2 regions of the Pelomonas candidula genome follow, and region 1 is predicted to be linked to the other one. Evidence: riboswitches for the same ligand, from Rfam matches in the RefSeq annotation. Region 1 holds a riboswitch; the other holds the start of a gene.
What was found. Region 1 has a riboswitch for thiamine pyrophosphate ahead of thiC (phosphomethylpyrimidine synthase ThiC). Riboswitches for the same ligand answer to the same signal wherever they lie in the genome.

Region 1 (15,083 bases):
TTCATGACGATGATGGCGCTGAGTCTGTGCATCGGCCTGCTGATCGACGACGCCATCGTCGTGCGCGAGAACATCGTGCGCCACGTCGGCATGGGCAAGAGCCACTACCAGGCCGCGGCCGATGGCACCAACGAGATCGGCCTGGCTGTCATGGCGACCACCTTCGCCATCTGCGCCGTGTTCGTGCCGGTCGCCTTCATGGGCGGCATCATCGGCAAGTTCTTCTATCCGTTCGGCATCACGGTCGCGGTGGCGGTGCTGGTCAGCCTGTTCGTCAGCTTCACGCTGGACCCGATGCTGTCCTCCGTCTGGCACGACCCGGCCAACCCCCGCATCAAACGCCTGCCCGTCATCGGCCACGCCATCCGCGCGACCGACTGGGTCATGGACCGCCTGCACGGCGTCTACGAACACGTCATCGACTGGGCCTTCTCCGGCCGCCGCTACCGCGTCTTCGTGCCGCCCATTCCCGCCTACGGCCATCCGTTCGATGCCTTTGGTGCGCGCGACAAGACGGCGAAGCGGGTGTTCCGGTTCGCGACGCTGACACCTCGCGGCCTCGTGCTGTGGGGCGCGTTCGCCAGCTTCGTCGCCGCACTGATGCTGGCGCCGATGGTGGGCAGCGAGTTCGTGCCGCAGACGGACAACGGCTTCACGCAGGTCAACCTGCGCATGCCGGTGGCCAGCAGCGTCGAGCGCGGCAGCGCCAAGGTCGCGCAGATCGAGGAAATCCTCAAGAACTACCCCGAGATCAAGACCGTGTCGACGGTGGTCGGCAGCACCGGCGAAGGCCTGGCCACGGGTCGCAACCAGGCGTCGCTGAACATCACGCTGACCGACCGCAGCGAACGCAAGCGCTCGCAGAAGGAGATCGAGGACGCCATCCGCGAGGACATCGCCAAGATCCCCGGCATCGAGGTCAGCGTGGGCTTCGACCGCCCGATCTGGATCACCATCCTCGGCACCGACCCCGAGGTGCTGACGCAGACCGCCAAGGATCTCGTCGAGCAGATCAAGAAGATTCCCGGCGCCGTGGATGTGGACACCACCGTCAAGCCCGGCCTGCCGGCCTTCGCCGTGCGGCTGAAGGACTCGGCCATCCGCGAGCTGGGCCTGACCGCACCGCAGGTCGCGTCGTCCCTGCGGGCCTACGTCAACGGCGACATCGCGACCTACTGGACGACACCCGACGGCAACCAGGTCGAGGTGCTGCTGCGCCTGCCGCGCGAACAGCGCGAGCGCATCGAGCAGATGAGCAAGCTGCCGGTGGCGTTCTCCAAGGACGGCGCGCCGATCACGCTGGACCAGGTCGCCACCATCGAGCCGGTGTTCAACCCCGAGGTCATCCGCCGCGAGAACCTGCAACGCCGCGAGGCCGTGTTCGCTGGCGTGCAGGGGCGCCCGGGCGGCGACGTCAACGCCGATGTGCAGAAGCTCATCAAGGCCACGCAGCTACCGCCGGGCATCAGCTTCAAGGTGGACGGCGCCGGCAAGCAGCAGGCCGAGGCCTTCAACGGCCTGCTCGCGGCCATGGGTCTGGCGGTCATCTTCATCTACATCGTGCTGGCCAGCCAGTTCGGCAGTTTCCTGCAGCCGATCGCCATCATGGCCAGCCTGCCGCTCGCGCTGATCGGTGTGATGCTGGCGCTGCTGCTGTGGCGCTCGACGCTGAACGTGTTCTCGATGATCGGCCTGGTCATGCTGATGGGCCTGGTGACCAAGAACGCCATCCTGCTGGTCGACTTCGCCAACCATGCCCGCAAGGCCGGCGCGACGGTCGCCCAGGCGCTGCGCGAGGCCGGGCTGATCCGCATGCGCCCCATCATCATGACGACGGCTGCCATGGTCTTCGGCATGCTGCCCATGGCCATCGCACTGAACGACGGCGGCGAGATCCAGGCACCGATGGGCCGCGCCATCATCGGCGGCGTCATCACGTCGACGCTGCTGACGCTGATCGTCGTGCCGGTGCTCTACAGCTACCTCGTGCGTGACAAAAAGCCCGCCGCCAAGGCAGCGGAGCAGGGCGGTGCGACGGCGCTACCGTTGCACGGCATGCCTGGCGCGATGCCGGCGGACAAGGAATAACCGGGTTCACCCTCGAGCGCGCTTCAGCGCTTCGGGCCGGTTGCGTCGAGCAGCCGGCCCTTTTTGCTTGAAGCGGCTCAGGGGTCCAGGTCCAGCGTGCCGTTCAGATGCTCCGGCGGCGCGACGCTGCGCATCCACTTCACGGACTCGACCCGCCAATTCGGGTCGTCCTGCTTCAGCAGCGCGTAGACGCCAGGCAGGTGGTCGGAGCCGTAGGTCAGGAAGATCTTGTCGTGCCTGTCGGCCAGCAGGCGCTGCACGAGCTGGCGGTTGCGGAAGTCGATGGTCACCGCGTCGAAGGGATCGCGCGGCCGGTCCTTGGCGCTGCGTGGCCGCAGCAGCAGCGTCAGCATGCCGCGGCAGACCGTGCCGGCGATGGCCTGCTGGCGCTCATTGCCGCGCCGCTGCCAGGCCACGAAGGCGGCCAGCCGCTGGTTGCCGATGGAGGGCACGCTGCGCGTGGCCTCGCGATCCTGCATCGCCTCCAGGAAATTCATGTCCGTGGACAGCAGCCGCTCGAACTCCTGCCGCAGCGCCAGCGACGACACATCCGCTGCCACATGCCGCTCGGGGTGCAGCCGCTTGTCGATGTTCAGCGGCTCGAAGTAGCTGGCCTGGAAGACCAGGCCGCAGGTCGAGGCCAGCTGCTCGTAGGCGCGGGCCAGGTCCTCGCCGGTGCCGAGGTACTCGTTCAGCCACGCATCGGCGCGCTCGTCGGGCAGCACGCCCTCGTAGTAGATGACGGCGCCTTCCATCAGCGCCTTGCCCGCGTCGAACACGACCGAGCGATAGAAGGCGTCAGTGCCAACGTGCATCATCCCCTGGAAGGTCAGTGTGCGGCTGCCGTTGCTCAGCACCACCTGCGGCTGTATCGGGGGCTTCAACGCGGTGATCAGCGCCAGGTAGTAGATCGGTGCTGCCACCGCGACGCCGGCCAGGCCGTAGAAGCCGAACGTGGTCTTGGCCCAGGGCCAGAAGCCAGCGCGCGCATGGCGCCGCGCCCACCAGGCCGCCGGCAGGGTCAGCACCGCGGCGGCGGCGAGCAGCGCGGGCGGCACCCAGGGGGCGATGGCCAGCAGCACCGGCAGGGCCGCGATGGCCAGCAGCAGCAAGCCGAAGGCCAGGACGGCACCGACTCGCAGCCGCAAGCGTTCCCTCGCCCACGCGGACGGGCCTGCCGGCAACGGCGCGATCTCGGTCATCGGGTTGGCCTCCTCGAATCCATGTGTGCATCCTGACATGCCGGCGAGGAACGCTTGCGCACGCCGGCCGTCGAGGCACCGTTTTCCATACGTATCTTTGCCTTCAGCGGGCCTGGCGGCGATGACGGCGCCCATAAAGTGAGGTGACACGACAGACCGCCGAACGGACGCCTCCGAGCTGCTTCCCACGACTTGATGACCCGCCCACTCCTCCTGCCCCTGGTCGCGGCGCTGCTGTCCGGCTGCGTGAACCTGGTGCCCGACTACCGGCAGCCCGCGCCGGCCATGCCGCAAGTCGCCGCCGTGCCGGTGCCTGCCGATGACGCCTCGCAGGTCAGCCGCCGGGATTTCTTCACCGACGCGCGCCTGCGCGCCACCGTCGAGCTGGCCGTCGCGAACAACCGCGATCTGCGCGTCGCCGCGCTGAACGTGCAGCGCGCGCGGGCGCAGGCCCGCATCCAGGACGCCGCGCTCGTGCCGGGTCTCGACGCTGCGGCCGGCGCCAGCCGCTCCAGCAACGGCACGTCGCTGTCCGCCGGCCTGTCGCTGGCGTCGTTCGAGCTGGACCTGTTCGGCCGCGTGCGCAACCTCAGCGAGTCGGCGCTGCAGAGTTATCTCGCGACCGACGCCGGCCGGCGCAGCACCGAGATCAGCCTCGTCGCCGAGGTTGCGAACGCCTGGCTGACGCTGGCCGCCGACCTCGAGCGTCAGCGTCTCGCCGCGCAGACGCTGGACAGCCGGCGCAGCAGCCTGACGCTGGCCGAGCGCCGCCACGCGCTGGGCGCGATCACGGGGCTGTCGCTGGCGCAGACGCAGTCGCTGGTGGATTCGTCGCGGCTGGACGTCGCCCGCTACGCCGCGCAGATCGAGCAGGACCGCCACGCGCTGGAGCTGCTGCTGGGCACGGCGCTGCCGGCCGGGCTGGCGCCGGCCAGCGAACAGAACCTGGCCGACACCAGTCGCCTCGTCGAGCTGCCGGCCGGCGTGCCCGCCGAGCTGCTGCAGCGCCGCCCGGACGTGCTGCAGGCCGAGCACCAACTGCGCGGCAGCGTTGCGCAGATCGGCGTCGCGCGTGCGGCGTTCTTCCCGCGCATCAGCCTGACGGCCGCGGCTGGAACAGCCAGCAGCGAGTTGTCGGGACTGTTCAAGGCCGGCAGCCGCAGCTGGAACTTCGGCCCGTCGCTGAGCCTGCCCATCCTCGACGGCGGCGCCAACGCGGCGACGCTGGAAAGTGCCACGCTGGACCGCGACATCGCCACCGCGCAGTACGACAAGGCCGTGCAGACGGCCTTCCGCGAGGTGGCCGACGCGCTGTCCGTGCGCGCCAGCCTGGCCGAGCGCCTGGCCGCGCAGCGCGCGCTGGTGGACAACGCCGAGCGCCAGCTCAACCTGGCCAACGCGCTGCACCGCGCCGGCAGCACGGGCATGCTGGAAGTGCTGGACGCGCAGCGCTCGCTGTACTCGGCGCAGCAGTCGCTGATCGACCTGCGCCTCACCGAACAAGGCAACCGCCTGGAGCTCTACAAGGTGCTGGGCGGAGGCTGGAAATCATGAAGAAGAACGAAGCGATGAAGAACTGGCTCAAGCCGGCGCGGCTGATCGTGCTGGCCCTCGTCCTGCTCGTGGTGGTGTTCGTCGCCAGACGCGCGCTCACACCGCCGCCTCCGCCCGTCGTGGCGACGGCACCCGTCACGGTCGCCGACATCGAGGACAGCGTGCTGGCCACGGGCACCATCGGCGCTTTCAAGCAGGTCAGCGTCGGCGCACAGGTCACCGGCGAGGTCAAGAAGCTGCACGTCGCGCTGGGCGACAAGGTCGAGAAGGGCCAGCTGATCGCCGAGATCGACGCGCTGACGCAGACGAACAACCTGCGCAACAGCGAGGCCGCGCTGCAGAGCGCCCAGGCCCTGCTGAAGGCCAAGCAGGCCGCGCTGAAGCAGGCCGAGCTGGCGGCCGCGCGGCTGCGCGAGCTGGTGGCCGTGGATGCCGGCGCGCGCGCCGACCTGGAGGCCGCCGAGGCCACGCTGACCACCAGCCGCGCCGACATCGCCGCGCAGGAAGCGCAGATCGTGCAGGCCCAGATGGCTGCGGACACCGCCAAGGTCAACCTCGGCTACACGCGCGTCGCCGCACCCATGGATGGTGTCGTCGTCGCCATCGTCACCGAGCAGGGCCAGACGGTGAACGCCAACCAGTCCGCACCCACCATCATCAAGCTGGCGAAGCTGGATGTGATGACCGTCAAGGCGCAGATCTCCGAGGCCGACGTGCCGCGCGTGAAGCCCGGCATGCCCGTCTACTTCAACCTGCTGGGCGAGCCCGACCGGCGCTACGAGGTCAAGCTGCGCGCCGTCGAGCCCGGCCCGACGACCATCGCGACAGACAGCACGACGACCACCAGTACGTCAACGACGACCAGTGCCGTCTACTACAACGGCATCTTCGACGTGCCCAACCCCGAGAACAAGCTGCGCATCAACATGACCGCGCAGGCCAGCATCGTGCTGGCGCGCGCCGAGAAGACGTTGACCGTGCCGAGCGCGGCGCTGGGCGCCCGAGAGGGCGCCGACCGTTATCGCGTGCGCGTGCAGGAAGAGGGCGGCCGCATCGCCGACCGTGTCGTGCGCATCGGCCTGAACAACCGCGTGCGCGCCCAGGTGCTGGATGGGTTGAAGGAAGGCGAGCAGGTCGTCACGACCGAGGCCGCGCCGGCAGGCTCCGGCAACAACCAGCGCCGCGGCGGCCCGCCGCCGTTCTGACGATGGCGCTCCTGGAATTGCGCGGTCTCGTCCGCGAGTACCCCGCGGGCGAGGGCACGGTGGCCGTGCTGCGCGACGTGAGCCTGGACATCGAGGCCGGAGAGATGGTGGCCATCATGGGCCCGTCGGGTTCGGGCAAGTCCACGCTGATGAACATCCTCGGCTGCCTGGACCGGCCCACGCGCGGCAGCTATCGCGTCGCCGGCCAGGAAACCGGCGCGATGGCGCCCGATGCGCTGGCCCGGCTGCGCCGCGAGCACTTCGGCTTCATCTTCCAGCGCTACCAGCTGCTGGGCGACCTGAACGCGCTGGGCAACGTCGAGATCCCGGCCGTCTATGCCGGCGCTGCCGCCGATGCGAGGCATGAACGTTCACGCCAGTTGCTGCAGCGGCTGGGGCTGGGCGAGCGCCTGCACCACCGGCCGGGCCAGCTCTCCGGCGGCCAGCAGCAGCGCGTGTCCATCGCACGGGCGCTGATGAACGGCGGCGACGTCATCCTGGCCGACGAGCCCACCGGCGCGCTCGACCAGGCCAGTGGTCGCGAGGTGATGACCATCCTCGAGGAACTGCACGCCGACGGCCACACCATCATCCTCGTCACGCACGACGCCCAGGTCGCGGCCCATGCGCAGCGCGTCATCGAGATCAGCGACGGCGTCATCGTCGCCGACCGCCGCCAGCCTGACACCGTGCCCACGCAGCGCCGCGAACGCACGCCGCCGGCGCGCAGCGGCAGCGCCCTCGGCGCGCTGGCCGGCCGGCTGGGCGAGGCCACGCGCATGGCCTGGCGAGCGATGGTCAGCCACCGGCTGCGCACGCTGCTGACGATGCTGGGCATCATCATCGGCATCGCGTCGGTGGTGTCGGTCGTCGCCTTGGGCGAGGGGTCGCGCAAGCGCATCCTGTCCGACATCAGCTCGATGGGCACCAACACCATCAACGTGATGCCCGGCGGCGGTTTCGGCGACCGCCGGGCTGCTGCCGTGCGCACGCTGCGTGCCGGCGACGCCGACGCGCTGGCGCAGCTGGACTACGTCGACAGCGTCACGCCGACCGTCAGCGTCAGCGCCGGGCTGCGCTACCGCAACGTGGACGTGTCGGCCAGCGTCAGCGGCGTCGGCGAGCAGTTCTTCCGCGTGCGCGGCTACACCTTCGCCGCCGGCCAGGGCTTCGACGCCGAGTCCGTGCGGCTGCGCGCGCAGGAGGCCGTCATCGACGACAACGCCCGCAAGACGCTGTTCCCGAACGGCGAGAACGCGCTGGGCGAGGTGGTGCTGCTGGGCTCGCTGCCCGTGCGCATCGTCGGCGTGACCGCCAAGAAGGCCAGCGCCTTCGGCAACGACGACGCAATCAACATCTGGATTCCGTACACAACGGCGATGAACCGCGTGAACGGGCAGGACTACCTGCAGAGCGTGACGGTTCGCGTCAACGACCGCGTCTCCAGCAGCGCCGCCGAGGCCGGCGTGAAGAAGCTGCTCACGCAGCGACACGGCAAGGAGGACTTCTTCCTGATGAACACCGACAGCATCCGCCAGACCATCGAGCAGACGACGGCCACGATCACGCTGCTGATCTCGTCCATCGCGCTGATCTCGCTGCTGGTGGGGGGCATCGGCGTCATGAACATCATGCTGGTGTCGGTGACGGAGCGCACCGGCGAGATCGGCGTGCGCATGGCGGTGGGCGCGCGGCAGAGCGACATCCTGCGCCAGTTCCTCGTCGAGGCCGTGCTCGTCTGCGTCATCGGCGGCGGCATCGGCGTGAGCCTGGCGGTGGGCGGCGCGCTGCTGTTCAACAGCGTGGCGGGCGACAAGTTTCAGATGAACATTTCTGTGTTCGCCGTGGCCGGTGCGTTCGCCGTCTCCACGTTGATCGGTGTCGTATTCGGCTTCCTGCCGGCGCGCAACGCGGCGCGGCTGGACCCGGTGGAAGCACTGGCCAGGCTTTAGGCGCAGGCTTCCCGGACGATGCCGCGCAGCCAACGATGCGCGGCATCGCCGTCCATGCGTGGGTGCCACAGCAGCGCCACGGTGAAAGGTTCCAGCGCCAGCGGCAGCGCAAAGCTGACCAACCCGTCGCGCAGCGTGCCGGTGTGTCGCTCGGGCACGGTGGCAATCAGGTCCGAGCCGCGTGCGAGTGCGAGCGCCTCGGCGAAGCCTGACACCGTGACGGCGACGTCGCGCTTCAGCGCCTGAGCCGCCAGCGCGTCGTCGACCGGTCCGCCGCCGGTGCTGCGGCGCGAGATGGCGACGTGGCGACCTGCGGCGTAGCGCATCGCCGTCACGCGCCCGCGGCTCAGCGCGTGGCCTTCGCGCACGGCGCCGACGAAGCGGTCGCGGAACAACGCCTGCGCACGCAGCTCGGGCCCCGTCGTCGTGCCGACGATGCCGGTCTCCAGGTCCACGCTGCCGTTGCGCAGCGGCTCGTTGTCGCGGTCCGGCTTGGGCACGAAGCGCAGCCGCACGCCGGGCGCCTCGGCCGCGACGCGGGCCAGCAGCGCCGCACCGAAGTTCTCGACGAAACCCTCGCGTGTGCGCAGCGTGAACTCGCGCTCCAGCCTGGCGAGATCCAACGCCGCCGCCGGCCGCAGCGCGGCTAGCGCCTCCTGCACCAGCGGGCCGACGCGCTCGCGCAGCTCCAGTGCGCGGGGCGATGGCACGAGGCCGCGTCCGGCGCGCACCAGCAGCGGGTCGCCCGTGGCGTCACGCAGCCGTGCCAGCGAGCGGCTCATTGCCGACGGGCTCAGCCGCAGCCGGCGCGCGGCGCCGGCCACGCTGCCTTCGGCCAGCAGCGCGTCCAGCGTCAGCAAAAGATTCAGGTCGGGCTCAGACATGGCGTCTCGTGCAGCAATGAAGTGCAGATGATGCGTCTTCCGCCATGTCCCGCTGTTGCCTAAGGTCTGGGGCATGACGACCACGACCCTTGCCCCATCCATCGCCACGTCCGCCACCGGCGTGCTGGCCAGCCTCGCGCTGGCCACCTTGCTGCCGTCGCTGGCGGTCAGCAGCGCCAACGTCGCACTGCCCACAGTGGCCACGGCGCTGCACGCGCGCTTCGCCGACGTGCAGTGGGTGACGCTGGCCTACCTGCTTGCGACAACGACGCTCATCGTCGGCGCCGGTCGGCTGGGCGACCTGATCGGCCGCCGCCGCGTGCTGCTGGGCGGCATCGCGCTGTTCGTCGCCGCGTCGGCGGGTGGCGCGCTGGCGCCAGGCGTGGGCTGGTTGATCGCCACGCGGGCGGTGCAGGGCGCGGGTGCCGCCGCGATGCTGGCGCTGACGATGGCGTTCGTCGGCAGCGCGTTGCCCAGGTCGCGGGCCGGCAGCGCGATGGGCCTGCTGGGCACGATGTCGGCCGTCGGCACGGCGCTGGGGCCGTCGCTGGGCGGTGCGCTGATCGCGACCCTTGGCTGGCCAGCGATCTTTGCCGTCAACGTGCCGTTGGGCGCGCTGGCCTTCGTGATGGCCTGGCGGTGCTTGCCGGCGGACCGTGCAACACGTGGTACGGCGAGCTTCGATCTGCCGGGCATGGCCTGGCTGGCGCTGACGTTGGCGGCTCTCGCGCTGGCGATGACGCGGCAACCGGCGCTGCTCGCCGTCGCCGCGCTCGGGCTGACGGGCTTCGTGTGGACCGAGAAGCACGCCGCATCGCCGCTGGTCCCCCTAGACCGCCTGAGTGCCCCGGCGCTGGGCGGCGGCCTGGCGATGAACGCGCTGGTGTCGGCGGTCATGATAGCGACGCTGGTCATCGCCCCCTTCCATCTCGGCGGCACGCTGGGCCTGGGCGCCGCGGCGGTGGGTGCGCTGATGTCGGTCGGCCCCGTCGTGTCGGCGCTGAGCGGCGTGCCGGCAGGGCGGCTCGTCGATCGCTTCGGTACGCGGAACACGACGCTGCTGGGCCTGTCCGCGATGGCGGCCGGCTGCGTGCTGATCGTCGTGCTGCCGGCGTCACTGGGCGCCGTCGCCTATGTCGGCCCGCTGGTCGTCGTCACGCCCGGATATGCGCTGTTCCAGGCGGCCAACAACGCGGCCGTCATGGCCGATGTGGCGACGCAGCAGCGTGGCGTGGTGTCGGGGCTGCTGACGCTGTCGCGCAACCTGGGCCTCATTGCCGGCGCCTCGGCACTGGCCGCGGCCTACGGCTGGGCGGGCCTGCGGCCGGGCTTCGCCATCGCTGTAGCGATGCTTGTCGTGGCCGTCGGGCTTGCCAAGCGTGCGAAATGACAAGCACAATCGCGCCCGCTCCGGGGTGCCGGGGTCTGGTTCACGCCAGGCCTTGACGCTGAGACGGTCGACGACGACCGAACCCGTGAACTTGAACCGGCTAGTACCGGCGTAAGGAGAGCGCATGCCTCGCGGCGTGCCAGCGATCACCCCTGGCGGTGGATCGTCTGGCGCACCCACAGGCGGCCTTGGAGCACCGAAACCCGCAGCTCCAGGAGACCGCCGCGATGAACGCCCCCGAAAACAACCTCTCGCTCGCCGAGCGCCTGTCGCTGACGCGCGAGCCCTTCCCGGCATCCAGCAAGGTCTACGTGACCGGCAGCCGGCCCGACGTGGCCGTGCCGATGCGCCAGATCGCGTTGACGAACGGCGAAACCGTCGTCGTGCACGACACCTCTGGCCCCTACACCGATCCCAAGGCTGACATCGACGTGCGTCGCGGCCTGCCGCCCATCCGCTCGAGCTGGGTTTCGGACCGCGCCGACACCGAGGTCTACACGGGTCGCACGCGCGTCGCGCTGGACGACGGCGGCAAGGAGGACAGCGAACGCATCGTGCAGTTGCGCGCCGAGGCCGCCGCGCTGCAGCGCCCGCCGCGCCGCGCCATGCCTGGCGCCAACGTCAGCCAGCTGCACTACGCGCGCCGCGGCATCGTCACGCCGGAGATGGAGTACGTCGCGCTGCGCGAGAACGGCAAGCGCGAGTGGATGCGCGATTACCTCGGCGACGCCGAGCGCGAAGCCCGCCTGCGCGGCGACTCGATGGGTGCAGCCATCCCCGAGATCATCACGCCCGAGTTTGTCCGTGACGAGATCGCGCGCGGCCGCGCCGTCATCCCGGCCAACATCAACCACACCGAGCTGGAGCCGACCATCATCGGCCGCAACTTCCTCGTCAAGGTCAACGCCAACATCGGCAACTCGGCGGTCACGTCCAGCATCGAGGAAGAGGTCGAGAAGCTGGTGTGGAGCATCCGCTGGGGCGCCGACACGGTGATGGACCTCTCCACTGGCCGCAACATCCACACGACGCGCGACTGGATCGTCCGCAACTCGCCCGTGCCCATCGGCACCGTGCCGATCTACCAGGCACTCGAAAAGGTCGGCGGCATCGCCGAAGACCTGACCTGGGCCATCTTCCGCGACACGCTGATCGAGCAGGCGGAGCAGGGCGTCGACTACTTCACCATCCACGCCGGCCTGCGCCTGCCGTTCATTCACCTGACGACGAAGCGCCGCACCGGCATCGTGTCGCGCGGCGGCTCCATCCTCGCCAAGTGGTGCATCACGCATCACCGCGAGAACTTCCTGTACACGCACTTCGAAGAGATCTGCGAAATCATGAAGGCTTACGACGTGACCTTCTCGCTGGGCGATGGCCTGCGCCCCGGCAGCGGCGCCGACGCCAACGACGAGGCCCAGTTCGCCGAGCTGCGCACGCTGGGCGAGCTGACGAAAGTGGCCTGGAAGCATGACGTACAAACCATGATCGAAGGCCCCGGCCACGTGCCCATGCACCTGATCCAGGCCAACATGGCCGAGCAGCTGAAGCACTGCCACGAGGCGCCGTTCTACACGCTGGGCCCGCTGACCATCGACATCGCGCCCGGCTACGACCACATCGCCAGCGCCATCGGTGCGGCCATGATCGGCTGGATGGGCACGGCCATGCTCTGCTACGTGACGCCCAAGGAGCACCTGGGCCTGCCCGACCGCGACGACGTGAAACAGGGCCTGATTGCCTACAAGATCGCCGCGCACGCCGCCGACATCGCCAAGGGCCACCCCGGCGCGCGCGCGCGTGACGATGCAATAAGCAAGGCGCGCTTCGAGTTCCGCTGGATGGACCAGTTCGCGCTCGGTCTGGACCCTGACACGGCACGCGACTATCACGATGAGACGCTGCCCAAGGACTCGTCCAAGGAGGCGCACTTCTGCTCCATGTGCGGGCCGAAGTTCTGCTCGATGAAGATCACGCAGGACGTGCGCGAGTACGCGTCGAAGAACGGGCTGGAGGCGGCTGATGTCGTCGCCGACGGCATGGCGCAGAAGTCCGCCGAGTTCAAGGCGGCGGGCGGCGAGTTCTATATCCCCATCGCCAAGGGCTGAACGTGGACATCGCCATCGCAGGCGCCGGCGTCATGGGCCGGCTGCTGGCCTGGCAGCTGTCGCGCGCGGGGCATCGAGTCGCGGTGGCCGACCCGGCTGCCGGGCCGCGCGAGCCCGGCGCGGCCGGTTTTTCCGCCGCCGGCATGCTGAGCCCGTTGGCCGAGCGCGAGCACGCGGACGCCGAGATCGCCGACCTGGGTTGGCGGTCGCTGGCGCTGTGGCCCGGCATCGCCGACGCGCTGGGCCGGCCGGACCTCGTGCGCACCTGCGGCAGCCTGCTGCTGGCCCACGGCAGCGACCTGGGTGCCGCGCAGCGCGTGCTGGCGCGTGTGCCGGACGGCCCGCAGCCGCTGGACCGCGCCGCGCTGCGTGCGCTGGAGCCCGAACTCGCGCCCGACCTCAAGGCCTGGCTGCTGCCCGGTGAAGGTCAGCTGCTGCCGCGCGAGCTGCTGGCGGCATTGGCCGAGCAGACGCAGGGCGTGGACTGGTTCTGGGGCCGCAGCGCCAGCACCGTGCGGCCGCACCGTCTCGAACTGGACGATGGCCGGCGCCTGAACGCCGACCTCGTCATTGACACCCGCGGCCTGGGTGCCAAGCCGGATCTTGCCGACCTGCGCGGCGTGCGCGGCGAGATCCTGTGGCTGCACGCACCGGGCATCGCGCTGGGCCGGCCGGCACGGCTGGTGCACCCGCGGCACCGCGTCTACCTCGTGCCGCGGCCGGGTGACATCGTCGTCGTCGGCGCGTCGGAGGTCGAGAGCGAGGACCGCTCGCCCATCAGCCTGCGCAGTGCCGTCGAGCTGATGGCCGCCGCGCACAGCGTGCTGCCAGCGCTGGCCGAGGCGCGCATCGTCCACATGGAAACCAACCTGCGGCCGGCGCTGCCGGACCACAAGCCGCGCATCGACCACGAGCCCGGCCTGCTGCGCATCAACGGCCTGTTCCGCCACGGTTGGCTGCTGGCGCCGGCGCTCGCGGAGAAAGCACTTGTCCATGTCTGAGTTCACGTTGAACCAACAACCTCAACCCTGGCGCGAGGGCTTGAGCGTCGCAGCGCTGCTGGCCGAACAGGGCAGGGCGGCTGATGCCGTCGCCACCGCGCTGAACGGCGCCTTCGTGCCGCGCGGCCGGCGCGAGGCGACGTTGATCCGGCCTGGCGACGAGCTGACCTTGATCCAACCCATCACCGGAGGCTGAGCATGTCTTGGACCCTCTACGGCCGAACACTGTCGAGCCGCTTCCTGCTCGGCACCGCCGGTTATCCCTCGCCCGACGTGCTGCGCCAGGCCGTGCGCGCCAGCGGCGCCCAGGTGCTGACTGTCGGCCTCAAGCGCACGCTGGCCGCGGCCGGCGACAACGGCTTTGTCACCGCCATCCGAGAGACGCTGAAAGCCAGTGGCGGCCACCTGCTGCCCAACACCGCCGGCTGCCGCACGGCGCAGGAGTCCGTCACGCTGGCGCAGATGGCGCGCGAGCTGTACGACACGACGTGGATCAAGCTCGAAGTCGTCGGCGACGAGCACACGCTGCAGCCCGATCCGTGGGAGCTGGTCAGCGCGGCCGAGACGCTCGTGAAAGACGGCTTCGACGTCTTCCCCTACTGCACCGACGACCTCATCACCTGCCGCCGTCTGCTGGACGTCGGCTGCCAGGTGCTGATGCCATGGGGCGCGCCCATCGGCTCGGGCCAGGGGCTGCTGAACCCGTTCGCGCTCCGGACGCTGCGCGAGCGACTGCCCGGCGTGCCGCTGATCGTCGACGCCGGCATTGGCGCGCCGTCGCACGCGGCGCAAGCGATGGAGCTGGGCTTCGACGGCGTGCTGCTGAACTCGGCCGTCGCGCAGGCGGGCGATCCCATTCGCATGGCTTCAGCTTTCGGCCAGGCCATCGCGGCGGGGCGACTCGGCTTTGATGCCGGTGTGATGGCCAAACAAGACATGGCGGTGGCGAGCACGCCGGTGGGCGGCAGGCCCTTCCTGATCTCATGACGAAACCGATCATCTGGAGCATTGCCGGCCTCGACAGCGGCGGCGGCGCGGGCCTCTCGGCCGACCAGCGCGCGGCCGATGCGATGGGTGTGTACCTGTGCCCGGTCGCTGCCGCGCTGACGGCGCAAAACAGCGTCGGCGTCGAGGGCGTCTTCCCCGTGCCGCCCGAGCAGCTGGACGCCCAGCTCGCCGCGCTGGCCGATGACCTGCCGCCCGCAGCGATCAAGACCGGCCTGCTGGGCGGCGTGGAGCAGTTGCGCGTCGTCACGCGCTGGGTCGACCGGCTGCGCGAGCGCGGGCCGGTGGCGCTGGTCGTCGACCCCGTGCTGCGTGCCTCCACCGGCGCGAGCTTTGCCGGCGATGAACTGCTGCGCGCCTACCGCGACGAACTGTTGCCGCGTGCCACCGTCGTCACGCCCAACCGCCGCGAGGCAGAGCGGCTGGCAGGCGAGGGCTGCCCGTCTCAGCAGGCTCTGGTGCTGGGCGTGGCGACCGTCTGCATCACTGGTGGCGACGATGCCGGCGCGCTGGCGGTGGACTGGCTGCTGAGCCCGCAGGCCAGCGGCTGGCTGGCGCTGCCGCGCCGCGAGGCGCGCAACAACCATGGCACCGGCTGCTGCTTCGCGACGGCGCTGGCCGCAGCGCTGGCCCGCGGCTTCGTGCCGGCCGACGCGGCCGTGCTGGCCAAGATGCTGACGACGTCCGGCCTGTC
Region 2 (15,083 bases), on a different contig from region 1:
CTGGCTGCCTACGCCCTGCATGTAGCGCAGGCCGGCGTCGGCGACCGTCCAGGCAGGCACGGGGACGCTGTTGTCAGGCGTGGCGTAGCGCCGGCCTTCGTACTGCAGGCCGAACTGCGCCTGCAGGCCCGGCAGCAGGTCCTGGCGGAACTGCGCCTTGATCGTCGTCTGCGGCACGTTGGGCGGCACGAGGCCGTTGAGGCCGGCGTTGCTGCTGCCTTCGCGGCGGGCGCGCAGCCGCGTGGCGCTGGCGAACAGGCCGCCACCGCTCCACTTCAGGTCGGCGCTGGCCTCGATGCCGCGGTGGTGGGCGGTGCCGTCGATGCGGCGCTCGCAGCTGTCCTTGTCGCTGCATTCCGTGAAGCCGGGCAGCGGGATGTCGCTGTAGGTCGGGCGGCGGATGTCGAAGACGGTCAGCGAGCCTTCGACGCGCTGCGTGCCGGTCTTGAGGCCGATTTCGGTCTGGCGGCTCTTGAGCGCCGGCAGTGCCTGGCCATGGTTGGCGTACATCGGCAGGTTGGGCACGACCTCGCTCTCGACGCCCTGGCCCCAGCTCGCGTAGACCAGCCAGTCGGCGGCGATGGCGTGGCTGAGCGCGACCCAAGGCGTCGTGAGGTCTTGCGAGTAGTTGGTGGCCTCCTCGCCGTCCGTCTGCACGCTCTCGCGGTGCAGGCGGGTGTGGCGCAGGCCCAGCCAGGCGCTGGTGTCGGCGCCCAGCGCCACACGGTCGCGCAGGTAGAGCTCGTTGCTGCGCTCGTCGCGGTTGGTGTTCGTGCCGGTCAGCTCGGGCTGGGGCGCCGTGACGGCGCTTCCGTCGATGTTGCCGGTGCCCGCCGGGTTGTAGGCCTGGCCCTGGAAGCGGCTCTTGAACCGGCTCGTCAGGCCGCCGACGGTGAGGTCATGGCGCATGCCTGCGAGCTGCACTGGGCCGCTGGCCGAGACGTCGAGTGACGTCGTGTCGCGATGCTCGTTCTCGCTGCGGTAGTCGTAGAGGTCGTAGGTGCCGTCGGGGCAGAAGCTGGAGGCGTAGTAGGTGGTGCCGTCGGCGGCCGTGCAGCCGAAGGCGTAGGCCAGGCGGTCGTCGGTGCGCAGGCGCTGGATGCCGAGGCTGGCCTGGGCGCGCCAGTCGTTGCCCAGTTTCTGCTGCACGCGCAGCGACGCGTGCGTGTTGTCGAACACGACGGGTTGGCTCCACGGCTGGTTGTTCAGGTTGAGCTTGGGGTCGATGGTCTTCGCGTCGGGCAGCTGGTTGCCCAGCAGGCTGAAGCCTTGCTGGCTGGGCTGGGCCTGGTGGCTGAATTCGACCTCGGCTTCGACGAGGGTGTCGGCGCTGACGCGCCAGTCGGTGGCGACGGCCAGCGTGTGGGAGTTGCCCTTGCTGTTGCGCAGTTCGGGGTCGAGCCGGGCCGCTGCGAGATTGACGCGCAGGCCGAACTCGCGGTTCGCGCCGAAGCGCTGCGAGTGGTCGATGCTGGCCTCCACGGTGCCGTTCTGGACGACGCCGACCGCCAGCGTGGTGGCGTCATCGGCCAGCGGCCGCTTGACGACGAGGTTGAGCAGGCCGGCCGGCGAGCTGGTGCCGGCCTGGATGCCGGAGCTGCCCTTGAGCACCTCGATGGCGGACTTGTTGGCCAGCGTCAGCGCCGTCTCGCCGCTGACCGGCAGGCCGTCGCGGCGGATGTTGTAGCGGTTGTCGAGGTCGAAGCCGCGCACCTTCAACTGCGACCAGTAGCCGGTGGCGTTGTAGGCATCGGAAACGGAGGCGTCGAGCCGGGTGATGCCCGAGAACTGCGTGATGCCGAGGTCGTCCAGCCGTTCGGCGGACAGGCTCAGCGCCTGCATGGGCAGCTTGGCCGGCGGATCGGTGAAGCCGCTCAGGCTGGGGGCGGCCTCGATGGCCTTGCCGGTCACGGTGACGGCGGGCAGGGTCTGGGCGGATGCGAGGCCGGCGGCCAGCAGGGCGGCCGCCGTGGCGATGAGGGAGAGAGAAGTGCGTGCCATCGGAATGCGAAGCGATGGCAGGTCGGCAAACACTGAAGACGTCAGGCCCTCGGAGACGGGAGAGGAGGGGCTGCGATTCGGCTGCTTCCCTGCGCGAGGATTACCTCAATCAGGTTCAAAGGGACTGTCTCAGTCGATGGCGCCAGGCCATCAACACCCCTAGCGAAGACGCGCCGCATGAAGCGACGCGCAGCGGGATTCTATTCGTGGCCGTTGCCAGGCTTGCGCAATGGCGTCACAGCAAGGCGCACGGGCGCAGACAGTGGCATCGCCACGGCAGGCCCGCGCAACGCCGCTGTGGCGTCATTTCGCAAGCCCAATCCCGTCAGTCGAAGACGGGGGATTCGACGCCCAGCACCTTGTGCAGCTTGGGGCTCGTCGTCGTGTACTGCAGGTGCACGCGCTTGTCCGGGAAGACGTAGGGCGCGGCGCCGAAGGCGGCCAGCGCGGCCTCGTGGAAGCCGCTCAGGATGAGCTTCTTCTTGCCCGGGTAGGTGTTCACGTCGCCGACGGCGAAGATGCCCGGCACGCTGGTCTCGAACTTCTCGGTGTCGACGACGATCTGCTTGCGCTCCAGCGCGAGGCCCCATTCGGCAATCGGGCCGAGCTTGGGCGACAGGCCGAAGAAGGCCAGCACCTGGTCGCAGGGCACGACGCGCGTGATGCCGTCGTTGCCGGCGATCTTCAGGCCCGTGAGCTGACCGTCGCGTTCCTCGATGCCGACCGTCTGGCCGACGACGAACTGCATCTCCTGCGCCTCGCACAGCTCGCGCATCTTGGCGACGCTGGCCGGCGCGGCCCGGAAGCCATCGCGGCGGTGCACGAGGATGACGCTCTCGGCCTTGTGCGGGTTGCCGTCGGCGTGGGCGGCGCAGAAGTTCAGCGCCCAGTCCAGCGCCGAGTCGCCGCCGCCGATGATGAGCAGGTTCTTGCCGGCGAACTGCTCGGGGCCCTTGACGCGGTAGTGGACCTGCGTGCCCTCGTAGGGCTCGACGCCTTCGACCTTCAGCGTGCGCGGCTGGAACGAGCCCACGCCGCCGGCGATGAAGACCGTCCTGGTGACGAACTGCGTGCCCTTGCTGGTCTCGACAACGAAGCCGCCATCTTCCAGCTTCTGCACCTGCGTGACTTCCTGGCCCAGGTGAAAGGTCGCGCCGAAGGGCTCGATCTGCTTGAGCAGGCTGTCCGTCAACTCCTTGCCGGTGCACATGGGCACGGCCGGGATGTCGTAGATGGGCTTGTCGGGGTACAGCTCGATGCACTGGCCACCGGGGTAGGCCAGGCTATCGATGATGTGCGCCTTGATCTCCAGCAGGCCCAGCTCGAAGACCTGGAACAGGCCGACCGGCCCGGCACCGACGATGACGGCGTCGGTCGTGATGGCGTCGGGGCGGATAGCGGCTGCCGGCATGGAGAAGAAGGGCTCAGCGGATCAGTTCGGGCAGCTTGCCCGTCTTGTCCTTCCACTCCTCGGCGTCGGGCAGGGCGGGCTTGCGCTTGGTGATGCTGGGCCACTTCTTGGCCAGGTCCGCGTTGATCTTGATCATGTGGATCTGATCGCCGGGCACGTCTTCCTCCGGCAGGATCGCATTGACCGGGCATTCGGGGATGCAGACGGCGCAGTCGATGCACTCGTCGGGGTCGATGGTGAGGAAGTTCGGGCCTTCGCGGAAGCAGTCGACCGGGCAGACGTCGACGCAGTCGGTGTATTTGCAGCGGATGCAGGCTTCGGTGACGACGTGGGTCATGTGCGGCTCTGGGAGGTAAGGGGTGCCTGTTCAGGCGAAACAGCGATTTTATTGGACGCCGGCAGGGCGCCCGTGCCGACGATGAGAACGGCGGGGCGGCCGCCGTGCAATGGGGCCGCGTCGGCGAGGTCGGCCAGCAGGTGTTCGCTGGTCAGCGCGTCGGCGCAGCCGGCGCGGCTGACGACCAGCGCGGGCGTGTCCGCGGCCCAGCCGGCGGTGATGAGCTTGGGGCCCAGCGTGTCGAGCTGGCGGCCGGCCATGTAGAAGACTTCGGTGTCGGCCGACAGTGCCGCACGCAGCTCGCCCTCGGCTGTCATGGCCGTCGTGAGGCTGACGTTGCGGCCGCGGCCGCGGCGGGTGAGTGGCCGCTGGGTCAGCGCGGCAGCGGCCGAGGCGGCGGTGACACCGGGGATGATTTCGCTGGCGATGCCGGCATCGGCCAGGGCCTGCAGTTCCTCTTCGAGCCTGCCGAAGATGCTGGCGTCGCCGCCTTTGAGCCGAACGACGACGGCGTGTTCGCGGGCAGCCTGAACCAGTAACGCGTTGATCTCGGCCTGCTTGGCCGAGTGCTCGAAGCCACGCTTGCCGACGTAGGTCCAGCGGGCATTGGGCGCGAGATCCTGCAGCGCAGGGTCGGCAAGGGCGTCGGCCAGCACGATGTCGGCCGTGGCCAGCGCGCGGGCGCCGCGAACCGTGATGAGGTCCGCCGCGCCGGGGCCGGCGCTGACGAAGATCACGCGGCCGGTCGGCTGCGTGTTCCCATCCTCACGGCCCAGGCCCATCACCAGGCCTCTTCGACCGGAGCAGCCTGCACGTCCACCAGCAGCGCGCCGCTGGTGCGGTGGCTGGCGGGGTCGACCACGATCAGCGCGCCGCCGACGCGGTTGTCCTTGAACGGCTCGACCGGCAGCTCATGCTGCACTTCCATCTGCACGCGGCCGATGGTGTTGACGGGCAGTTCGTGCGCGTCCTGCGGCTGCAGCGTGTTGATGTCCAGCACCGACTTGATGGCCGAGATGCGCGCCTGCACCCAGCGGTTGCCGTGGCGCACCCAGTACTTGCGGCCGGGCTTGGCGGCTTCGGTGTCCAGCCAGGCCAGCGTGGCCGGGAAGGTCTTGGTCTGCGAGGCCGAGCCAGGCGTGACGATCCAGTCGCCGCGGCTCACATCCAGCTGGCGGTCCAGCACCAGGCCGGCCGAGTCGCCGGCGGCGGCGCTGTCCACGGTCTCGCCGGCCAGGCGCACTTCGGCGACGACGGCGGTCTGCTTGGACGGCAGCACCTCGATGGTGTCGCCGGCCTTCACGGCGCCGTGGGCGATGCGGCCCCACAGCACGCGCGGCTGGAAGCCGGTGCCTTCGGACTGGTGCGCGTTCTTCTGCACGTACTGCACGGGCAGCGACAGCGGTGCGTCGGTGCGCTCGCTGCTGGTGGGCAGGCGCTCCAGCACCTGCAGCAGGCTCTCGCCGTTCCACCAGGGCGCGTCCAGCGGCTGGGTCACGTTGTCGCCGCGCAGCGCGCTGACGGGCACCGTGGCGGCCACGTTCAGGCCCGCGGCGGCGGCGAACTTGTCCAGTGCCGTCTTGACCTTGGCAAAGCCGGCGCCAGCGTCGTCCAGCGCGTCGATCTTGTTGACGGCGAAGACGATGCTGGGCACACGCAGCAACTGGGCCAGCAGCGAGTGGCGGCGGGTCTGCGGCAGCAGCGTGACCTCGGCTTCGTTCAGGTTCAGCTTGGTGATGTCCACCAGCACGACGGCGGCGTCGCTGCCGGCGGCGGCCGTGACCATGTTGCGCGTGTACTGCTCATGGCCAGGGGCGTCGGCAATGATGAACTTGCGCGTCTTGGTCGCGAAGTAGCGGTAGGCCACGTCGATGGTGATGCCTTGCTCGCGCTCGGCTTCGAGGCCGTCGGTCAGCAGGCTCAGGTCGATGGGGCGGCCGGCGGCGCGGCGCTCCAGCGTGTCGAGCTGGTCGGCGAGGATGGCCTGGCCGTCGAACAGCAGGCGGCCGATCAGCGTGGACTTGCCGTCGTCGACGGAGCCGGCGGTGAGGAATCGCAGCGCCTTCATCAGAAATACCCTTCCTTCTTGCGCTTCTCCATGGAAGCTTCACTGGTGCGGTCGTCCATGCGGGTGGCGCCGCGTTCGCTCACCGTCACGGTCAGCGTCTCGGCCACGACCTCGCTCGCGTTGGCGGCGGGGCTCTCGACCGGGCAGGTGCAGGTCATGTCGCCAACGGTGCGGAAACGCACGGTGGCGGTCTCGACGGTTTCGCCTTCTTCCGGCGGTGTGACGTCGGTCAACGGCACCAGCAGGCCCTTGCGGCGGATGACCTGGCGCTGGTGCGCGAAGTACATCTGCGGCAGCGGGATGTTCTCGCGAGCGATGTAGAGCCACACGTCCAGCTCGGTCCAGTTGCTGATGGGGAAGCAGCGGAAATGCTCGCCCGGGCGGATGCGCGTGTTGAACAGCGTCCACAGCTCGGGGCGCTGCTCCTTGGGCTGCCATTGGCCGAAGCTGTCGCGGTGGCTGAAGATGCGCTCCTTGGCGCGCGCCTTCTCCTCGTCGCGGCGGGCGCCGCCGATGAGCGCGTCGAACTTGTGCTCCTCGATGGTCTCCAGCAGCGTGACCGTCTGGTGGCCGTTGCGGCTTTCCAGCGGGTGGCTCAGGCGGATGGTGCCCTTGGCCATGCTGTCTTCGAGGTGCCCGACGATCAGGCGCTCGCCCATCTCGGCGACGCGCTGATCACGGAAGGTGATGACCTCGGGGAAGTTGTGGCCCGTGTCGATGTGCACCAGCGGGAAGGGCAGCGAGCCCGAGTAGCCGCTCGGGTGCGCGGCGTTCTTCATCTTGAACGCCTTCTCGGCCAGGCGCAGCACGACGCAGGAGTCCTTGCCGCCCGAGAACAGCAGCGCGGGGCGCTCGAAACTGGCAGCGACCTCGCGCAGGATGAAGATGGCCTCTTCTTCCAGCGCATCCAGATGCGCGTGGTCGACGTCGGCGATGAGTTGTTCAGGTTTCACAGCAGCATTCATGATTTGGCGTGCAGGCCGCACTCTTTCGATGAGTCTTCCCACCACCAGCGGCCGGCGCGGAAGTCCTCGCCGACGGCGATGGCGCGCGTGCAGGGCGCGCAACCGATGCTGGGCATGAACTGGTCATGCAGCGGGTTGTAGGGGACCTCGTACTTTTGAACGTAGGCCCAGACTTCCGCCCAGGTCCAGTCGGCGATGGGGCTGATCTTGCGGCGGCCGTTGCCGTCGTCTTCGTCAAACGCAACATCACCACGGGCGCCGCTCTGCTCGCGGCGCAAGCCGGTGATCCAGGCCGTGCGGCCCTTCAGCATGCGGCCCAGCGGCTCCATCTTGCGCACGCCGCAGCAGGCCTTGCGCAGATCGATGCTCTTGTACATCGCGTCCTGGCCCTCGCGGGCGACGAACTGGATGACGGCCTCGGCGACGGGCGTGAACACTTCGACGTCGAAGCCGTAGCGGGCCTTGATCTGCGGCAGCAGGCCCAGCGTCTCGGCGTGCAGCTTGCCGGTGTCCAGCGTCGAGATGTGGACGGGCAGGCCGGTGCGGGAGATCAGGTCGGTGATGACCATGTCCTCCACGCCCAGGCTGCTGCTCTGCACGAGGCCATCGCCATGCGCGATGTTGGCGTCGCGCAGGCGTTGCAGTGCGGCCTCGATCTTGGCGTCCAGCGCCAGCGTCCACTTGGCGTAGAGCCCGATGGCGTTGCCGACGGCAGGCGCCGCCGCCCAGGGCAGGGCGCTCACCTCGCTCATGCCGCACTCCTCAGGAACCACGGGCGCGTCTCGGCCACGTCGCCCTGGTAGAAGCCGACGGGCGCGAACAGGTCCAGCGCCTTCTGCGCCGCGGCCTGCGACTGGTCGCCGCGCATGACGACTTCGTCGAAGCCGGTGCGGGCCAGCAACTGCATCATGTCCACGAGCACCTCGCCGCGGGCGCGGATGGCACCCTTGAACTGGTGGCGGATGCGCAGCAGGTGGGCCTGGCTGTAGGCGCGGCCATCGGTCCACTTCGGGAAGTCCAGCACGATCAGCGCGATGCGCGGCAGGTCAGCCGCAAGCTGGTTGATGTCGGCGTCGTTCGGGAACTCGATGGCGACGGGCACGTCCTGCGGCCAGTGGGCGCGCACGGCGTGCCACTGCTCCAGGGTCAGCAGGCGGTTGGCTGCAGGATCGGGATCGGGCTTGGGGCCGTCCTCGCCGATGGCGTGCTTCCAGGGGCAGGTGGTGGCGTTGATGAACTTCATGCTTGAGCCTTGGCAGTCGAAACGCGCACGGCGTTGGCGGCGGTCTTGAAGGGGTCGAGACCCAGGCGCTTCACGGCGTCGATGAAGTGTTCACCGGCCAAGCGTTCGCGCGTGAAGGTCTCGATGACGGCGTCGATGGCGTCGGCGATCTCGTCGGCCGCGAAGCTGGGGCCGACGACCTTGCCGGCCACGGTGGCGCCGGCGAGTTGGGTGCCATCACCGCCGCCCAGCGTCAGCTGGTACCACTCGGTGCCGTCCTTGTCGACGCCCAGCACGCCGATGTGGCCGCTGTGGTGGTGGCCGCAGGAGTTGATGCAGCCGCTGATGTGCAGGTCGATCTCGCCCAGGTCCTCGAGCTCGTCGATGTCCTGGTAGCGCTCGGCGATCTCGGCGGCCAGCGGCAGCGAGCGGGCGTTGGCCAGTGCGCAGAAGTCGCCGCCGGGGCAGGCGATCTGGTCGGTCAGCAGGCCGGCGTTGGGCGTGGCGAAACCGGCGGCGCGTGCGGCCTGGAACAGCTCGGGCAGGTCGGCCTCTCGCACCCAGGGCAGCACGAGGTTCTGGCGGTGCGACACGCGCAGCTCGCCGTGGCTGAAACGCTCGGCCAGCGCGGCGGCGGTGTCCATCACGTCGGCGCTGGTGTCTCCCGGGGCGATGCCCACGCGCTTGAGGCTGAGCGTGACGGCGCGGTAGCCGCTGACGCGGTGGCCGTGCACGTTGCGCGAGAGCCAACGCGCGAAGGCCGGGTCGCTGGTGTCCAGCTGCGCGGGGGCTTCGGGCTTCACGCCGGCGGGGTCGACGAAGCAGGCGGCCACGCGGTCCAGCTCGGCCTGCGGAATCACCTGCTCGTGGCCGGCCGGGTCATCGGCCAGGATGCGCTGGAACTCCTCGTTGACGGCGTCGAAGAACTTCTGGCCTTCGGCCTTGACGAGGATCTTGATGCGGGCCTTGTACAGGTTGTCACGGCGGCCGGCGAGGTTGTAGACGCGCACGATGGCCTCGATGTAGACGAGGATCAGGTGCCACGGCACGAACGGGTTGATCTCGACACCCGGGATGGGCGTGCGGCCCATGCCGCCACCGACGAAGACCTGGAAGCCGACCTCGCCCGCGGCGTTCTTCTTCAGCTGCAGGCCGATGTCGTGCCAGCCGATGGCCGCACGGTCCTCGGTAGCGCCCGAGATGGCGATCTTGAACTTGCGCGGCAGGTGGGCGAACTCGGGATGCAGCGTGCTCCACTGGCGCAGCACCTCGGCGTAGGGGCGGGCGTCGACGATCTCGTCGGGCGCGATGCCGACGAAGGCGTCGCTGGTGATGTTGCGGATGCAGTTGCCACTGGTCTGGATGCCGTGCATGTCGACCTCGGCCAGCAGGTCCATCACGTCGGCGCTCTTCACGAGCGGAATCCAGTTGTATTGCAGGTTCTGGCGTGTCGTGAAGTGGCCGTAGCCGCCCTGGCCGGCGAACGGGCCGTCGGGCTGGCGGTCGTACTCGCGGGCGATCTTGGCGAGCTGGCGCAACTGGCGCGAGGACAGCTCGCCGTAGGGCACGGCCACGCGCAGCATCGGCGCATGGCGCTGGATGTACCAGCCGTTCTGCAGGCGCAGCGCGCGGAACTCGTCCGTGCCCAGCGTGCCGGCGAGGTGGCGCTCGAGCTGGTCGCGGTACTGCGCGGCGCGGGCGTGGACGAAGCGGCGGTCGAAGTCGGTGTATTGGTACATCGAGAGACAGTCTTTAGTGGATCACTTTCCAGCCGGCCATCAGCAGCGACGCGCACAGCAGGCTGCGCACGACGCCGTCCGGCAGGCGGCGGGTCAATTGGGCGCCCAGCCAGATGCCGGGCAGGGAGCCGATCAAAAGGGACGCCAGCAGCGCCCAGTTCACGTTGCCCAGGCTCGCATGGCCGATGCCGGCGACGAGCGTCAGCGGCACGGCATGGGCAATGTCGGTGCCCACGATGTCGCGGGCCTTCATGCGGGGGTAGATCAGCAGGATCAGCGTCGCGCCGATGGCACCGGCGCCGATGGACGACAGCGACACCAGCACGCCGAGGATCAGGCCGCTGGCGATGGTCAGCCACGGCTTGCGCGACTCGGGAATCCAGCGCTCCAGCCGCAGGCCCAGCGCCTGCCAGCTGGCCTTGAACGCGACAACGACGGCCGTCAGCAGCAGCGCGATGCCCAGCGAGAACGTCAGCGCCGACGCCCAGCCCTTGGTGACGCCGCTCAGGTGCATCAGCGCGATGGTGGCGATGGAGGCGGGCACCGAGCCGGCCAGCAGGCGGCGCACGACGACCCAGTTCACGTGGCCGTGGCGGGCGTGCGCGACCGAGCCGCTCATCTTGGTCAGGCAGGCGAACCAGAGGTCGGTACCGATGGCGACCGCGGGGTTGAGCTTGAAGACGGACAGCAGCAGCGGCGTCATCAGCGAGCCGCCGCCCACGCCGGTGATACCGACGATCAGGCCGACGCCCCCTCCACTCGCGATCGCAATCCAGTCCAGCACCCGAAAAACTCCAGCGGCGACCCCATGACGCCTGAGGGCGCGACTCTAGGGAATGTTGCAGTGCCGCAGAACTACTTAATTCTTGGGGCCATATGCCCAGGCTGAATAAGCAACCTCAGTTTGTGGCGAGGAGCTTCAGCACGGCGACCTGTTCGGCAATGCGCGGGGGCACGGGTTCGGTGCCGTCCAGCATCGCGCGGATCAGCCGGGCATTGTCGCCCGGCTCGCAGGCCGGGGACAGCGGCCAGTCCAGATCGGCGGTGTCCGCCGCGTGCAGCGGCGCGGTCTGGCCGTCCTGGAAGCCGATCAGGTGTGACTTGCGTCGCAGGTGGGCGTAGGCCTCGCCCTCGCTGGCGCGCATCAGCAGCGCGCGGCCGCCGCCCGCCGTCAGGCCGGGCAGGGCGTTGGACATGCTGTCCAGGTACTCCGGGTGCGTCACGGCCACCACCCGCACGCCGCGGCCGGCGGGGAAGGGGTCCAGCAGCTTGGCGAGGCTGTGCGAGCTGTTGCGCAGGCCCAGGCGCGGGCGCAGCGCCATCAGTGCGTTCAAGCCAGGGTTGAGCATTTGCAAAGGCAGCACGGCCAGCCTGTCGGTCGCCAGGCGCTGTTCGGCGTCGGCCAGCGAGGGGCTGGCGTGCAGGTCGAGCGCGTCCAGCAGCTCGAAGGGGCTGTGGCGACTGTCGAAGTCGTGCCGGCCGAAGACCAGCACCGGCACGCCCTCGCGGGCCAGCAGCAGCGCCACCAGCGGCATCAGGTTGGCCTGCTTGCGGGCGCCGTTGAAGCTGGGCAGCAGCACCGTGCGCGGGCCTGCGGGGGCCTTCAGCGCGGCGGTGCGCGTCTGCATCGCCGCCAGGAAGCCGGCCACCTCGTCGGCACTCTCGCCCTTGATGCGCATCGCGACGAGGATGGCGCCGAGCTCGATGTCGGGCACGGCGCCGTCCAGCATCTGGCCGAAGAGCTGCTCGGCTTGGTCACGTGTGAGGTCACGGGCACCACGGGTGCCGCGGCCGATTTCCTTGATCAAGGGGGCGAAGTCCATGCCCGCCAGTGTAGAAACGACGAGAGCCGCTCGTGGCGGCTCTGGCTCTGGCTGCGGCACGGGGCCTCAGAACGCCATGCGTGCGCCCAGCGTCACCATGCGAACGTTGGTGTGCTCGCCTTGGTATTGCGCGCGGGTCGCGTCCACGCCGAGCTCGATGCGGGCCGACGGCGTCAGCGCGTAGTTCACGGCCAAGCCGACGATGGGCTGGGTCTTGCTCTCGCTGTCGGACCCGCTGAGCGTGCCGACATCGGCGCCGATCTTGGTGCGCACGCGGGCCACACCCAGGCGGCCGGTCAGGCCCCAGTCGGGCGACAGGGCCGCGGTGTAGGCGCCACCGAGCGATAGTGCTTCAGGCCGTGCGTTCAGGCCGATGGCGCCCTGCGATGCGTGAAAGCGTCCGAAGTTGGCATAGCCGCCTTCCAGCGCGAAGCCGTTGCCAAACGAGTAGCCCAGCAGCGCCTTGCCACCGGTGGCGTTGCGGTCGCAGGCCTGCACGCCGGTGCAGTCGGCGTTCAGGTGGCCTTGGCCGACGCCCAGCAGCCCGTAGACGCCGGGCTGGTTGCTCGAGTTGCCGGTCTGGGCATGCACGGCGCTAGCGGCCAGTGCGAGGGCGGCGAGGGTGAATGCGGTCTTGGTCATGGGTACTTCCTACTTCGTTCATCGGAAGCGACACGAGCTGTCGCTGGTGTGATCCTCGGAGCCGCTGCCGGGGGGACTTGTAGGAGTGCGTCACTCGGTGGCGACGGACTGACACCCGGCCGGGTGAACGCGGGTAAGTCGACGTAAATCACGCAAGCGGGCTTGCAGAATGCCGGCGCCGGGAAGCAAAAAGGCCGCACAAGGCGGCCTTTGGAATCGGGTGGAAGGCCGATCAGAACGCGAACGTCGCGCCCAGCGAGATCAGGCGCACGGCGCCCTTCTGGCCGACGATCTCGGCGTTGGTGGAGTCCGCGGCCAGTTCCAGCTTGACGGTCGGGCTGATGGCATAGGTCACGCCGACACCGGCGTAGGCCTTGGCCTTGCTTTCAGACCGCAAGCCACTGCCCAGGCCCACCACCACGGCGTCGCCCTTCGTCTTGACCTGGGCGATGCCCAGGCGCACGTTCAGGCCCCAGTCGGTGCCCAGCGGCAGCGCGTAGGCGCCGCCCAGCGTGATGGCGGTGGGCTTGAGCGTCAGGGCTTCCGTGCTGTCGGCGAACTTGAACTTGCCGAAGCTCATGTAGCCCAGTTCAACGCTGAAGCCATTGCCGAACTTGTAGCCGCCGACCAGCTTGCCGCCGGTGTCGGAGCTGTCGCAGGTCGTGGCGCCCGAACACTCGACGTTCAGGTGGGTCGAGCCGGCAGCGGCCGTGACGTAGAACTGCTCGTTGGATTGGGCTTGAGCCGAGGCGGCGCCGATCAGTGCGGCCAGGACGATTGCTTGCTTTTTCATTGTGAGAACTCTCCCTTGTTCTCTCGGTTGAGGGCCGATCTGGTGCCGGCTCTGGCCTTTGCGAGGCGGGCGCATCGTAAATAGGTGCAGCCCCGGTTTCGGTCTTGTTTGTCGCCGTGATGCGACAACGTGGCGGTGTGCGTGTAGTGACGATTCACGCACGACGGCCGGGCATGAAAAAAAGGCCGCACGCGGCGGCCTTTCTTGCTGCGGGGCGGCGGATCAGAACGCGTAGGTCACGCCGGCCGAGTAGAGGCGGACGGTGGGCTTCTGGTCGACCACGTCGGCTTCGGTCGAGTCTGCGGCGACCTCGACCTTGAAGTTCTTGTTGATGGCGTAGGTCGCCGCCAGGCCGTAGTAGACCTTGGGCTTGCTCTCGGTCTTGGCGACCGTGGCGGCCGTGTCCTGCGACCTCACCTGGGCGTAGCCGAGGCGCAGCTTGGCGCCGAAGTCGCCGTTCAGCGGCAGCGCCAGCGCACCGTTGAGCAGCAGGGCCGTCGGCTTCACCGTGTACGTCGTGTTGTTGGCGAAGGCGCTGAACTTGCCGAAGCTGATGTAGCCGACCTCCAGCCCCAGGCCGTGGTTGAACTGGTAGCCGCCCAGCAGCTTCATGCCGGTGTCGCTGGTGTCGCACGAGGCGGCGCAGTCGGTCTTGGCGCGGCTGGCGCCGACGGCAGCGGTGGCATAGAAGCCCTCGCCCTGCGCCGGCAGTTCGTCTTCCTGGCCCCACTTGGCACCGAACGCGTAGGTGGCGCCCAGCGTGACCTGGCGGGCCGAGCCCTGGCCGCCCACTGCCGCGCTGATGTTGTCGACGCCCAGTTCGATGTCCAGGTCCTTCATGACCCGGTAGGTCAGGCCCAGGCCGAGGTAGCCGCGGGTCTTGCTGTTCGTCGTCTTGCTCGCGAGCGTCGTGGTGGTGGTCGTGGTGCCGGTCACGACCGTCGTGGTCGTGGAGTCGGTCTTGGTTTTCACCTGGGCCACGCCCAGGCGCGCCTTCACGCCCCAGTTGTTGCCCAGCGCCTGCGTGTACGCGGCGCCGAGCAGGATGGCGATGGGCTTGTAGGTTTCGCTGGTGGTGATCTTGGTGGTGCTGCTGGGCGAAACCACGTTGGTGCCGCCGAACTTGCCGAGCTCGACCGCGCCCAGTTCCGCGCTGATGCCGTAGCCGAAGTTCTGGCCCAGGAGGATCTTGCCGCCCTTGCCCTTGTTGTCGCAGGACGTGTTGCAGTTCACGTCCAGGTGGCCGGCGCCGATGGCACCGGTCACGTAGAAGGGATTGCTGTCCTGGGCGTGCGCGTGGGCGCCAACGACCAGCGCGGCCAGCACGATTGCATGTTTTTTCATCTGGATCTCCTCCAAAGGTTTTGTCATCGGGGGTCCGGGCGGACGCACGGACCCGGCGCCTTTTCGAAGGCGGGGCGGATGCTAGTGAAGGCGGTGTTGCAGCGGGCGGCGCGAGATCGGTTTCGCAGCAACGTGACCATTTGGGGGGCTGCCCTTGACAGGTGCCGGCGTCGGAAGTATCCGCAGGAGGCCGTGCCATGCCGCCCGGAATGCCACGCCGCGCGTGGATACTCATGCCATCACGTCCGCTAACGGCACTCATGCTGCACATCAAGCCCAAGACGCTCTACATCACGCTCAGCATGTTGATGATCGGCCTGGTGATGCTGGTCTGGAGTGTGCTGATGCTGTACGAGCGCTCGCGCAGCGACTCGCTGCTGCTGCAGCAGGCGGGTGCCGCCGCCGGGCGCATCGGGCGAGAGGCTGCGGCCACCGTGGAGGCCGAGTTGCGGCCCGCGCGGGTCAGCGTGACGTTGCTGGCAACTGGTGTGCTGGGCCGCGCGACGACGCAGGCCGATCGCCTGGCCGCGCTGCCGCAGATGGCAGCGGCGCTGCGTGGCAATGCGTCGGTGTCGGCCGTCTATGTCGGCACGGCGGGCGGGTCTTTCGTGTTGCTGCGCCGGCTGAGCGACGACGCCGCGCGCAAGCGCATGGGCGCGCCGGCGGCGGCAGCGCTGGGGCTGCAGATCGTCAATCGCGACGGCGATGCGGCCGCGGGCGCCTACCGCTTCTACGATG

Region 2: it holds a riboswitch for thiamine pyrophosphate, as region 1 does, so the genes downstream of both, ACG04R_RS20165 (TonB-dependent siderophore receptor) here and thiC (phosphomethylpyrimidine synthase ThiC) in region 1, are expected to answer to the same signal.

What each region holds. Positions count from the first base shown of each region.
Region 1 is NZ_JBIGIC010000006.1:203,217-218,299, reverse strand. It holds gene ACG04R_RS14185 (efflux RND transporter permease subunit) at 1-2,088, shown strand, start outside; gene ACG04R_RS14180 (hypothetical protein) at 2,166-3,290, opposite strand; gene ACG04R_RS14175 (efflux transporter outer membrane subunit) at 3,486-4,844, shown strand; gene ACG04R_RS14170 (efflux RND transporter periplasmic adaptor subunit) at 4,841-6,049, shown strand; gene ACG04R_RS14165 (MacB family efflux pump subunit) at 6,052-8,001, shown strand; gene ACG04R_RS14160 (LysR family transcriptional regulator) at 7,998-8,885, opposite strand; gene ACG04R_RS14155 (MFS transporter) at 8,959-10,275, shown strand; TPP riboswitch at 10,287-10,410, shown strand; gene thiC (phosphomethylpyrimidine synthase ThiC) at 10,503-12,383, shown strand; gene ACG04R_RS14145 (FAD-dependent oxidoreductase) at 12,386-13,384, shown strand; gene thiS (sulfur carrier protein ThiS) at 13,392-13,580, shown strand; gene ACG04R_RS14135 (thiazole synthase) at 13,583-14,371, shown strand; gene ACG04R_RS14130 (PfkB family carbohydrate kinase) at 14,368-15,083, shown strand, end outside.
Region 2 is NZ_JBIGIC010000011.1:1,717-16,799, forward strand. It holds gene ACG04R_RS20165 (TonB-dependent siderophore receptor) at 1-2,001, opposite strand, end outside; TPP riboswitch at 2,071-2,172, opposite strand; gene ACG04R_RS20170 (NAD(P)/FAD-dependent oxidoreductase) at 2,327-3,412, opposite strand; gene fdxA (ferredoxin FdxA) at 3,426-3,749, opposite strand; gene cobA (uroporphyrinogen-III C-methyltransferase) at 3,746-4,531, opposite strand; gene ACG04R_RS20185 (sulfate adenylyltransferase subunit 1) at 4,531-5,817, opposite strand; gene cysD (sulfate adenylyltransferase subunit CysD) at 5,817-6,782, opposite strand; gene ACG04R_RS20195 (phosphoadenylyl-sulfate reductase) at 6,779-7,534, opposite strand; gene ACG04R_RS20200 (DUF934 domain-containing protein) at 7,531-8,025, opposite strand; gene ACG04R_RS20205 (nitrite/sulfite reductase) at 8,022-9,743, opposite strand; gene ACG04R_RS20210 (sulfite exporter TauE/SafE family protein) at 9,757-10,524, opposite strand; gene ybiB (DNA-binding protein YbiB) at 10,643-11,566, opposite strand; gene ACG04R_RS20220 (outer membrane beta-barrel protein) at 11,633-12,208, opposite strand; gene ACG04R_RS20225 (outer membrane beta-barrel protein) at 12,441-13,001, opposite strand; gene ACG04R_RS20230 (outer membrane beta-barrel protein) at 13,224-14,345, opposite strand; gene ACG04R_RS20235 (HD domain-containing phosphohydrolase) at 14,606-15,083, shown strand, end outside.